DNA from 4 places in the Terrabacter sp. RAF57 genome. Region 4 is predicted to be linked to each of the others. Evidence: riboswitches for the same ligand, from Rfam matches in the RefSeq annotation. Region 4 holds a riboswitch; each other region holds the start of a gene.
What was found. A riboswitch is a leader RNA that binds a small molecule or an ion and turns the genes downstream of it on or off. The one in region 4 is predicted to bind cyclic di-AMP.
Positions count from the first base shown of each region.

Region 1: linked by a shared signal. The riboswitch ahead of AB4Y83_RS01215 (CHAP domain-containing protein) and the one ahead of AB4Y83_RS19650 (transglycosylase family protein) in region 4 are both predicted to bind cyclic di-AMP.
Region 2: linked by a shared signal. The riboswitch ahead of AB4Y83_RS21830 (C40 family peptidase) and the one ahead of AB4Y83_RS19650 (transglycosylase family protein) in region 4 are both predicted to bind cyclic di-AMP.
Region 3: linked by a shared signal. The riboswitch ahead of AB4Y83_RS16065 (C40 family peptidase) and the one ahead of AB4Y83_RS19650 (transglycosylase family protein) in region 4 are both predicted to bind cyclic di-AMP.

Region 1 covers NZ_JBFRDT010000001.1:257,726-259,917, reverse strand. Annotated here, with positions in the region: gene AB4Y83_RS01220 (sortase domain-containing protein) at 33-824, shown strand; cyclic di-AMP (ydaO/yuaA leader) riboswitch at 1,130-1,317, shown strand; gene AB4Y83_RS01215 (CHAP domain-containing protein) at 1,322-2,192, shown strand, end outside.
Region 2 covers NZ_JBFRDT010000034.1:2,809-5,000, forward strand. Annotated here, with positions in the region: gene AB4Y83_RS21820 (MFS transporter) at 1-178, shown strand, start outside; gene AB4Y83_RS21825 (iron dependent repressor, metal binding and dimerization domain protein) at 208-903, shown strand; cyclic di-AMP (ydaO/yuaA leader) riboswitch at 1,111-1,286, shown strand; gene AB4Y83_RS21830 (C40 family peptidase) at 1,289-2,065, shown strand; gene AB4Y83_RS21835 (DsbA family oxidoreductase) at 2,161-2,192, shown strand, end outside.
Region 3 covers NZ_JBFRDT010000014.1:21,788-23,979, forward strand. Annotated here, with positions in the region: tRNA gene AB4Y83_RS16055 (tRNA-Gly) at 153-226, opposite strand; gene AB4Y83_RS16060 (FBP domain-containing protein) at 341-835, opposite strand; cyclic di-AMP (ydaO/yuaA leader) riboswitch at 1,256-1,398, shown strand; gene AB4Y83_RS16065 (C40 family peptidase) at 1,433-1,951, shown strand; tRNA gene AB4Y83_RS16070 (tRNA-Gly) at 2,042-2,112, opposite strand.
Region 4 covers NZ_JBFRDT010000022.1:85,573-87,764, forward strand. Annotated here, with positions in the region: gene AB4Y83_RS19645 (protein kinase domain-containing protein) at 1-834, shown strand, start outside; cyclic di-AMP (ydaO/yuaA leader) riboswitch at 1,154-1,341, shown strand; gene AB4Y83_RS19650 (transglycosylase family protein) at 1,345-1,995, shown strand; tRNA gene AB4Y83_RS19655 (tRNA-Thr) at 2,156-2,192, shown strand, end outside.

The DNA of each region.
Region 1 (2,192 bases), on a different contig from region 4:
CACCGACACGACCGACCGGGAGTGACCCGACCATGAGCGCACCGACCGGCTCCACGCCCGCGCCGACGTCGCCCACCGGCGACCGCAGCACCCGGCGCATCAGCGCCGGAGTGGCTGCGGCGCTGGCGGTCACGGCCGTGCTCGTCGTCATCGGGATCGTCGCGCTCGTGGTCGGCCTCAGAGGGAGCCCGGGGACCCCCGGCCCGCCGCAGCCCGCGGCGGGCGGGGTCGCCACGGCCAGCGCCCCCGCGGCGCCCGGCCCGTCCTCGTCCAGCCCGTCGGCGTCCCCCGGTCAGGGTGGGACACCGACGGCGGGCAGGACGGCCGGCGCCGCGCCGGGCACCGTCGGCATGGGTGACTTCCTCGAGGCTTCCGAGCCGACGTCGATCGAGATTCCGTCGATCGGGGTGCGCTCCTCGCACTTCGTCCGGCTCGGCATCCAGCCCGATGGCACGATCTCCGTGCCGGGCACGGCCCAGGAGGTCGGGATCTACGACGCCGGCCCCACGCCGGGCCAGCTCGGCCCGTCCGTCCTCGCCGCACACGTCGACACCCCCTCGGGCGTCCCGGGCATCTTCTACGAGCTGGGCAAGGTCAGGGCCGGTGACGTCGTCACGGTGTCGCGGCGAGACGGGTCGCACCTGACCTTCACCGTCGACAAGGTCGCGGCCTACAAGAAGTCCCAGTTCCCGACCGAGCTCGTCTACAAGGGCGACTTCACCCAGGCCGAGATCCGCCTCGTGACGTGTGGCGGGCCGACCGACAGTCGCAACGAGTACCGCGACAACGTCGTGGTCTTCGGCCACCTCTCGAGCGCCACCTGACGACCGCGCCCGGCCCGACCCACGCTCGAGCCACACCAGTCCGGCGTATGCCGCGGGGTCCCCACGAGGGACCCCGCGGCATACCCGTGGGGGGCTTGTCGAGGACCACGTCCGGATGTGATCCACGTCTCACCCATCTGAAGGTAAAGCGTTGGTATAGACGGGCACTTCGGACATTCAGGGGCGATCGGCGCGCGTCGTCGTTACCGTGGCGTGACATTTGCCAGTCGCCTCGTCTAGTCTTCCGGGAGTCCGGCCACCTGGTCGGGCTCTCGTGAGGTGGACCGCCTAGTCCTGTCACCGCCTGACGAGAGAGATCGAACCTTGTGACAGGAGCGGAGGAACCACACGTTTCTCCGGACGTCCTACGCAACGACTTCGGACGTCCTTGGGGTGAAGACCCACCCGCCACGCGAGCTTCGCGGGGCGGGCGTGGCCCGGGCACCTTTCCGCCCGAACCCGACAGCTAACTTCGTAGGCGCGGAGAGGTAACACGCGTGAACACTGAGAACATCCGCGGTCGCCATCGTGCGCCAGGCCGCCACAACCCCCTCAACGAACTCAAGCTCCTCGCCCGTGAGTCGGCTCAGCCGGCCATGAAGGCGGGCGCCGTCGTCGCCGCCACCGGTGGACTGGTCGCCACCTTCGCCAACCCGGCGAGCGCCGACACCCTGTCGCCCAACTCGGGTGACGTCGCGGCTGCTGCCGGTGTCGACACCGCGGCTCCCGCCGCTGTCGGTCCGGCCACGGCTGCCACCCCGGCCGCGTCGACCGCGCTGTCGAAGATCGGCTTCGCCCCCGCCGTGCAGAAGGCCGTCGCCCACCGCGTCGCGCCGGCCAAGCCGCAGGTCATCGAGGACGTCCAGGTCAAGACCGAGCGCGCTGCCGCCAAGGCCGCCGCCCAGACTGCCGCCCAGACTGCCGCTTCGCGCAAGGTCGCCGTCCAGCGCGCCTCCCGCGACCTGACCCGCGCCACCCTGACGACGAGCACGTCGTCGGCGAAGGCGAGCGTCAACACCGCAGCACCGAGCGCCTCGTCCGGCGTGCGCGCCTCGTCCAACTGGGCCACCGCGGGCCAGTGCACGTGGGGCGCTCTCAACAAGTGGTACCAGTCCGAGGGCTACTACCCCGGTGGCTGGACCGGCAACGCCATGGCGTGGGCCTCGGGCGCAGCGTCCGCCGGCTACACCGTGACGGGCACGCCGCGCACGCGGTCGATCCTCGTCATGCAGCCCGGCGTCCACGGCTCCTCGAGCGTCGGCCACGTCGCCTGGGTGACCGCGGTCAACGGCAACGAGGTGACGATCATCGAGATGAACGCCCTCGCCGGTGCGTACAACTACAACACGCGCACGCTGACCGACGGTC
Region 2 (2,192 bases), on a different contig from region 4:
GGGCCCGCTGGCGTTGTCAGGGCTGAGCGCCATCATGTCGCTCGGCGCCTCCTCCGTCGTGCTCGGCGTGGGTGCCGTGGTCGGGGCGGGCTGGCTGCGCATCTGGGTGCCACGGCACGACCCGACCCGACGCGCGAGGACCGGGCCGACGCCCGGGCCACTCACGGGCGGTCCCTGACCGCTCTCCGATTCTGAGAAGGTATGACCGTGACGGACCTGATCGACACCACCGAGATGTACCTGCGCACCATCTTCGAGCTCGAGGAGGAGGGCATCGTGCCCCTCCGCGCGCGCATCGCCGAGCGTCTCGGCCACTCGGGCCCCACCGTGTCGCAGACCGTCGCCCGCATGGAGCGCGACGGGCTCGTCGCGGTCTCGGGCGACCGTCACCTCGAGCTGTCCGACCACGGCCGGCTGCTCGCGACCCGCGTCATGCGCAAGCACCGCCTCGCCGAGCGGCTGCTCGTCGACGTCATCGGCCTCGAGTGGGAGTACGCCCACGACGAGGCCTGCCGCTGGGAGCACGTCATGTCCGAGAAGGTCGAGCGCAAGATCCTCGGCCTCATCGGCGAGGGGCTCGAGTCGCCCTACGGCAACCCCATCCCCGGTCTCGAGGAGCTCGGGGTGCGCCAGGACGAGGACTTCCTCACCGGCCTAAGCACCCTGACCGCCGCCGTGGGGGTCGCGCCGACGGTGGTGACGATCCGTCGCATCGGTGAGCCCGTCCAGGTCGACCCGGAGGCGCTCGCGCTGCTGACGAGTGCCGGCGTCGTGCCCGGCGCCCGCGTCGAAGTCGTCCGTGACGGCGGCCGGGTCGTCGCCGTCCGCGAGGGCAGCGAGCCGTCCACGGGCGTCTCCCTGCCCGACGACGTGGCCGTCCACGTCTTCTGCCAGGCCGCCTGAACACGCCGTATCCGGCAGGGTTTGCCCCGGTTTGCCGGGTCGTTTTGGCAGGCCTTGCCACACCTCGTCCGGCCCCTTCCGGAGGTCGCTGAAATTTCTTTGACTTCCGGGAACTCGAAGGTGACAAGGCACTCCTACTTGGGTACGGTGGGCGAACTTGCTCTCCCCGTCGAGTGAGTGCCCCGGGTCGGACCGCCTAGTCCTGCCATCGACCTGAGGCTCAGTACGAACCGCATGGCAGGAGCGGGGGAACCACTTTCTCCGGGCGTCGAGAGACGCCCTCGGGGTGAAGCCCTCCGTGGACCGAGACCGGTCCGAGCGAAGGCCGGGCAGTACCTCCAGCCCGAACCCGACAGCTCACCTCGTAGGCGTCGAGAGGTCAAACGTGGCTCAGAACGTTCCCGGGCGCCACCGCGCCCCCGGTCGCTTCAACGCGATCTCGGAGCTCAAGACGATCGCCAAGGAGTCGGCCCAGCCCGCCGTGAAGGGTGCCGCCATCGTCGCGGCCTCGGGTGGTCTCGTCGCTTCGTTCGCCGGCACCGCGAACGCCGCTGACGGCTCCGCCAGCACGGTCGCCGGTCCCGCGGCCGTCGGCCCCGCCGTCGGCACGCTCAAGGCCGGCAACGCCCTGTCGGCGATCGGCTACGCCAAGCCCGCCCTCAAGCAGGCCTCGGTCAAGCCGGTCGTCATCGAGGACGTCCAGGTCAAGTCCGAGCGCGCCGCGAAGAAGGCCGCCGAGAAGGCCGCCGCCGAGCGTGAGGTGACCCAGCAGCGCGCGTCGCGCTCCGGCTCGACCACCCGGGTCGCCCTCAACGTCGCGCCCAACCCCAGCGCCACCGGCATCATCGGCATCGCCCAGTCGTACTTCGGCGTTCCCTACGTCTACGGCGGCACGACGCCCTCCGGCTTCGACTGCTCCGGCTTCACGTCCTACGTCTACCGCCAGGCCGGCATCTCGATCCCGCGCACCGCGTCCGCGCAGGCCGCGGCCTCGACCCCGGTCAGCAACCCGCGCCCCGGCGACCTCGTCTTCTTCGGCTCGCCGATCTACCACGTGGGCATCTACGTCAGCCCGGGCCGCATGATCGACGCCCAGCGTCCCGGCACCGTCATCGGCAACCACTCCATCTGGACGACGCCGTCGATGTACGGCCGCATCTGAGCGGTCACCTCTCACGCCACACGCTGCGCCCCCACCGGATCCGGTGGGGGCGCAGCGCTTTCCGGCCCTGTCGGCCACCGTGGTTGACTGAGTCGATGACCGATCAGCCTGCTGCCGAGTCCACGAC
Region 3 (2,192 bases), on a different contig from region 4:
GACCCGTCCCGCGAGGCCCGGCCGGACGGCATACGTGCTCGGACGGCATGTGTGCCCGGACAGCAGAAGGGCCCGGACAGCAGAAGGGCCCGGACAGCAGAAGGGCCCGGACAGCAGAAGGGCCCGGTCACGGAGACCGGGCCCTTCCCATCTGGAGCAGGCGGCACGAATTGCACGTACGTCTTCCTTCTGGAAGAAGGCTGTTCTGCTACTGAACTACGCCTGCGAGGCGTCGCCAACCGTAGCAACAGTCGGGCCGCGACGTCCAAACGGCGCGCTCGGGCGCGCCGCCGGACCGCCCGCTCGGGTCCGGGCCGACGTGCTCGAGGTCAGCCGAGGGTCACGAGCCGTCGCGCAGGCGGCGGGCGAAGGCCGACGACCGCGCCCGCAGCTCCTCGACACGTCGCTCGACGAGGGCGAGCGGGTCGAGGCCGCCCTCCATGCCGTTCGGCGGGCGTCGGACGTGCGTCGAGCAGCTGAAGTCGGCGTGCACGAGGGTGCCGAGGCTGTTGCCCTCGCGGCCGGATGCCCCGGCCCGCCGGGCCACGAAGAGGGCCACCTCGCTCGTCGCGAAGGCGTCCTCGCACCAGGCGCACATCGCGCTCGCCTTGCGCGTGCGCTCGGCGGTCCGGAGGAGGAAGCCGACGGGTTCGTCGTCGACCGGGACGACGGCGTAGGCCCGTTGCGGGTTGCTGCGGTCAACCCAGCCGAGGTAGTCGAGCGTCTCCCAGCGCGGGCCGAGGTCGAGGTCGGCGGGGAGGGTTGCCTGCTTGGCCTCACGCCGGGAGGCGTTGACGAAGGAGGCGCGAATCTCGTTGTCCGTCAATGGTTTCACGGTCTGTTCCTGTCAGTCGGGCAGGACCGGGGTGCCCGGTCAGCCGGGGTGGGGGAGGTGGAGCGGGACCGTGACCGCTGAGCAGGCCATGACGGCCACCCACCTCTCCGCGGGCCTCCCCGCTGACGACTGACGTGCCCCGACGGAGCAGCGTCCATGGTGCGTCACGACGTCCACGGTGGTCCACTGGTTTACCGAGCACCGCAGCGCCGGACTGCGTATGCCGTGGGCTGCCGAGAGCGTCCTCCACGCCACGGTGGCGGATGGAATGTCTGCTTCCACCGCATTTGACTTGTCAACTATTGCCACAATCTGTTCGTCTAGGACCCTTTTCGTGACCTGTCTGTCACCGTCGATGGATGCTCATCGCCCGGGGTCTCCCCCGAGCGGCCCACCGCACGCCGAGTCCTGTCCACCGGTGGGGCAGCAACGCAATAACGGACAGGAGTGGGGGACCCACTTTCGGGCCGGCCAACCGGTCKTTGGGGTGAAGCCGCATCTGCGGCCGGGCATCTTCCGCCCGAACCCGACAGCTCACCTCACAGGCGTGGGAAGGAATCCACCATGCCCACTTCTACCCTTGCACGCCGAATTCCCTTGCAGTCCCTGGCTATCACGCCACTTCTCGCAGCCGCCCTCCTCGTCGGGACGGGTAGCGCGCCGACATCGTCGGTGACGCACCAGGCTGCCTCTCGAGCGGGAACCGCTCCGGTCACGATCAAGGCCAGACCGGTCGCCTACGTCTCGGCCGCCACGCGCGCTGCGCGCGGCAGGACCGCCGTCAGGGTCGCTGCCGCACAGCAGGGCGATCCCTACCGCTACGGGGCTGCGGGCCCGTCGGCGTTCGACTGCTCCGGCCTCGTCTACTACACCTACCGCACCCGTCTCGGCGTCGGCGTCCCGCGCACCGCCAACGCCCAACGACTCGCCAGCGTCCGCATCAGCAAGGCGAACGTCCAGCAGGGCGACCTCATCTTCTTCATGTCCGGAGGCCGCGCGTACCACGTCGGCATCTACGCCGGCTACGGCAAGGTCTGGCACGCACCCAGACCCGGCCAGCGCGTCCAGCTCTCGAGGATCTGGACGACGAGCTGGGTCGCAGGCCGCATGCCCTGACCCGGATCGGTCCCGGGGGTCCGTGTCGACCCTCGGGGCCGTGTCACCGGGCGGTGCCCACCTCTCGGTGGTTCGACTCGTCGTGCGCGGAGCGAGCGACGGGAATCGAACCCGCGTATCCAGCTTGGGAAGCTGGCGCTCTACCATTGAGCTACGCTCGCACGGGCCGCCCGGAGGTGCCCCGCGAAGGGTCCGCAAGGCGGCACGCGGCGTCAGTGTAGCCGACACCGCGCCAGTGTCA
Region 4 (2,192 bases):
GCGGCGAACCCGGTGCGGTGGGCCCCGCCCCCGACCGGTCCGCGGTCGTCCGACCCCGGCCCGGCGGCATACGACCACGGCTGGGACGACGAGCCCGCGTCGCCGGACGACTGGGGCGGCGCCCAGGCCTACGATGCCCGGCACGGGCGCGGCGGGCAGGACGTCGAGCCGGCTCCGCAGGACGGCTACTGGCCCGACGACGAGTGGGACGAGGACGACGAGCCCGCCCAGCGCGAGGGCGACCCGCGCATCGGACTGCCGATGCGCACCGGACTGCTCGCCGCTGTCGCGATCGCCTGGGTCGGTGCCCTCATGGCGTGGCCGGGCATCGCCCTCGTCGTGCTCGTCGTCCTGTCGGCGCTCGCCCGGGCCACCGACCGCTCGGTCACGGCGCTCGTGATGCGCCGCTACGACTTCGGCCGCCGGCGCAGCGACGTGCCCTTCGCCGTCGTGTCGAGCCCGTGGCACCTCGTCGTCGGCATCATCGCAACCGCGGTCGGGCTGCTCCTGCCCGTGGCGGTGGCGCTCGCCGGCGTCTTCGCGGCCGCCCTGCTCCTCGCCGGCACGCAAGGGACCGACCTCGGCCCGGGCACACCGATCACGCTCGCGATCGGCGGTGTCCTCGGCCTGCTCATGCTGTGGTGGGGCCCCGGCGGCGCCTCGCTGCGACGCGGTTCGCGCTCGATGGCGCGGCGCCTCGTGCCAGCCGGCCTGGCCGCGCAGATCGTGTCCGGGCTGCTCGCCGTCTTCGGCGTCGCGGCTGCGCTCGTGGCCCTGCAGCACGGGTCGAGCCTCACGTGGGACCCGTTCACGACGAACCCGTTCGGGAAGTGACGGCTCGGCGCGAGACGGTTGAGCGTGCGGGGCGGGGCCTGTGGGGCGCCCGGGCGGCCCCTGTGCGAGGCCTGTGTGCATAGCGGATCGACCTGCATCTGGGGCTGAAAAAAAGATCACGGAAGTGTCTCGACGTGCCTTGTGCGCTGCGGAAACGTCCCGTACCGTCAGTGCTCGGCGGCCTCGACTTTCGGGTCGAACGGGAGCAGCACGACTCGGTTCCCGGGTCGCTTCGTCGCGTCCGGCTCCACACGAACGCTCCCACAACTTCACATGGACACCCATTTATCCGTTCCCTGAGCGCGCCGAGCCTCGCCAGCCAGGGATGTAGCCCACACCCGTGGGCCGGGCGAGGACGGGGGACCCAGTGTGGCCAGTGAGTGCATGTGTGTCGAAGCGCATGTCAAGAGGACGAGATCTGGTCTCGGGGTGAAGTCGCATCCGCGACGGGGCACCTGACGCCCCAACCCGACAGCTAACCCCGCAGGCGCGCGTCAGGAAGGATCACCCATGCAGTACATGTCCAAGCATGCTGCGGCCAAGAAGATCTCGGTCAAGCAGCGCATCGCGGGAGTCGGAATCGCTGGAGCCGCCACCATCGTCGGTGGCATCGCCGCGGGCGGGTCGGCCAAGGCCGCCTCGGTCTGGGATCGCGTCGCCCAGTGCGAGTCGAGCGGCAACTGGCACATCAACACCGGCAACGGCTACTACGGCGGCCTCCAGTTCGTGCAGAGCACGTGGCGTGGCTACGGCGGCACGGCCTTCGCGTCGCGCGCCGACCTCGCCACGCGGGCCGAGCAGATCGCCATCGCGCAGCGCGTGCTCGCCTCCCAGGGCCCCGGCGCCTGGCCGGTGTGCTCGCAGCGGGCCGGCCTGACGCGGGCCAACGGTGGCGCGACGACGACCCCGGTCTCGCGGTCGACCGTCCGCAAGCCCGTGACGACGAAGAAGGTCGTCAAGAAGAAGACGTACGCGACGAAGCCCACGGTCAAGAACACCGCCAAGGGCGCCAAGGTCACCGTGCACAGCGGCGACACCCTCGGCAAGATCGCCGCGCGCTACCACGTGGCCGGCGGCTGGAAGGCCCTCTGGAAGGCCAACGGCGCCCGGGTCACCAACCCGAACCTCATCTTCGTGGGTCAGACTCTGCGACTCCCGTGAGTTCCTGATACAACTGAGCCGGACGGCCTCGCGCGACCAACCCCTGGGTTGCGCGGGGCCGTCCTTCTCATGTCCGGCGTCGGTTCGCGCCCGGTGTTTGGGCGTATGCCGTCCGGCTCGGTTACGCTTTCGCCCGTCCGCGGCGCTCGCGCCGAGACGTGCTGGCGTGGCGCAATTGGTAGCGCACCTGTCTTGTA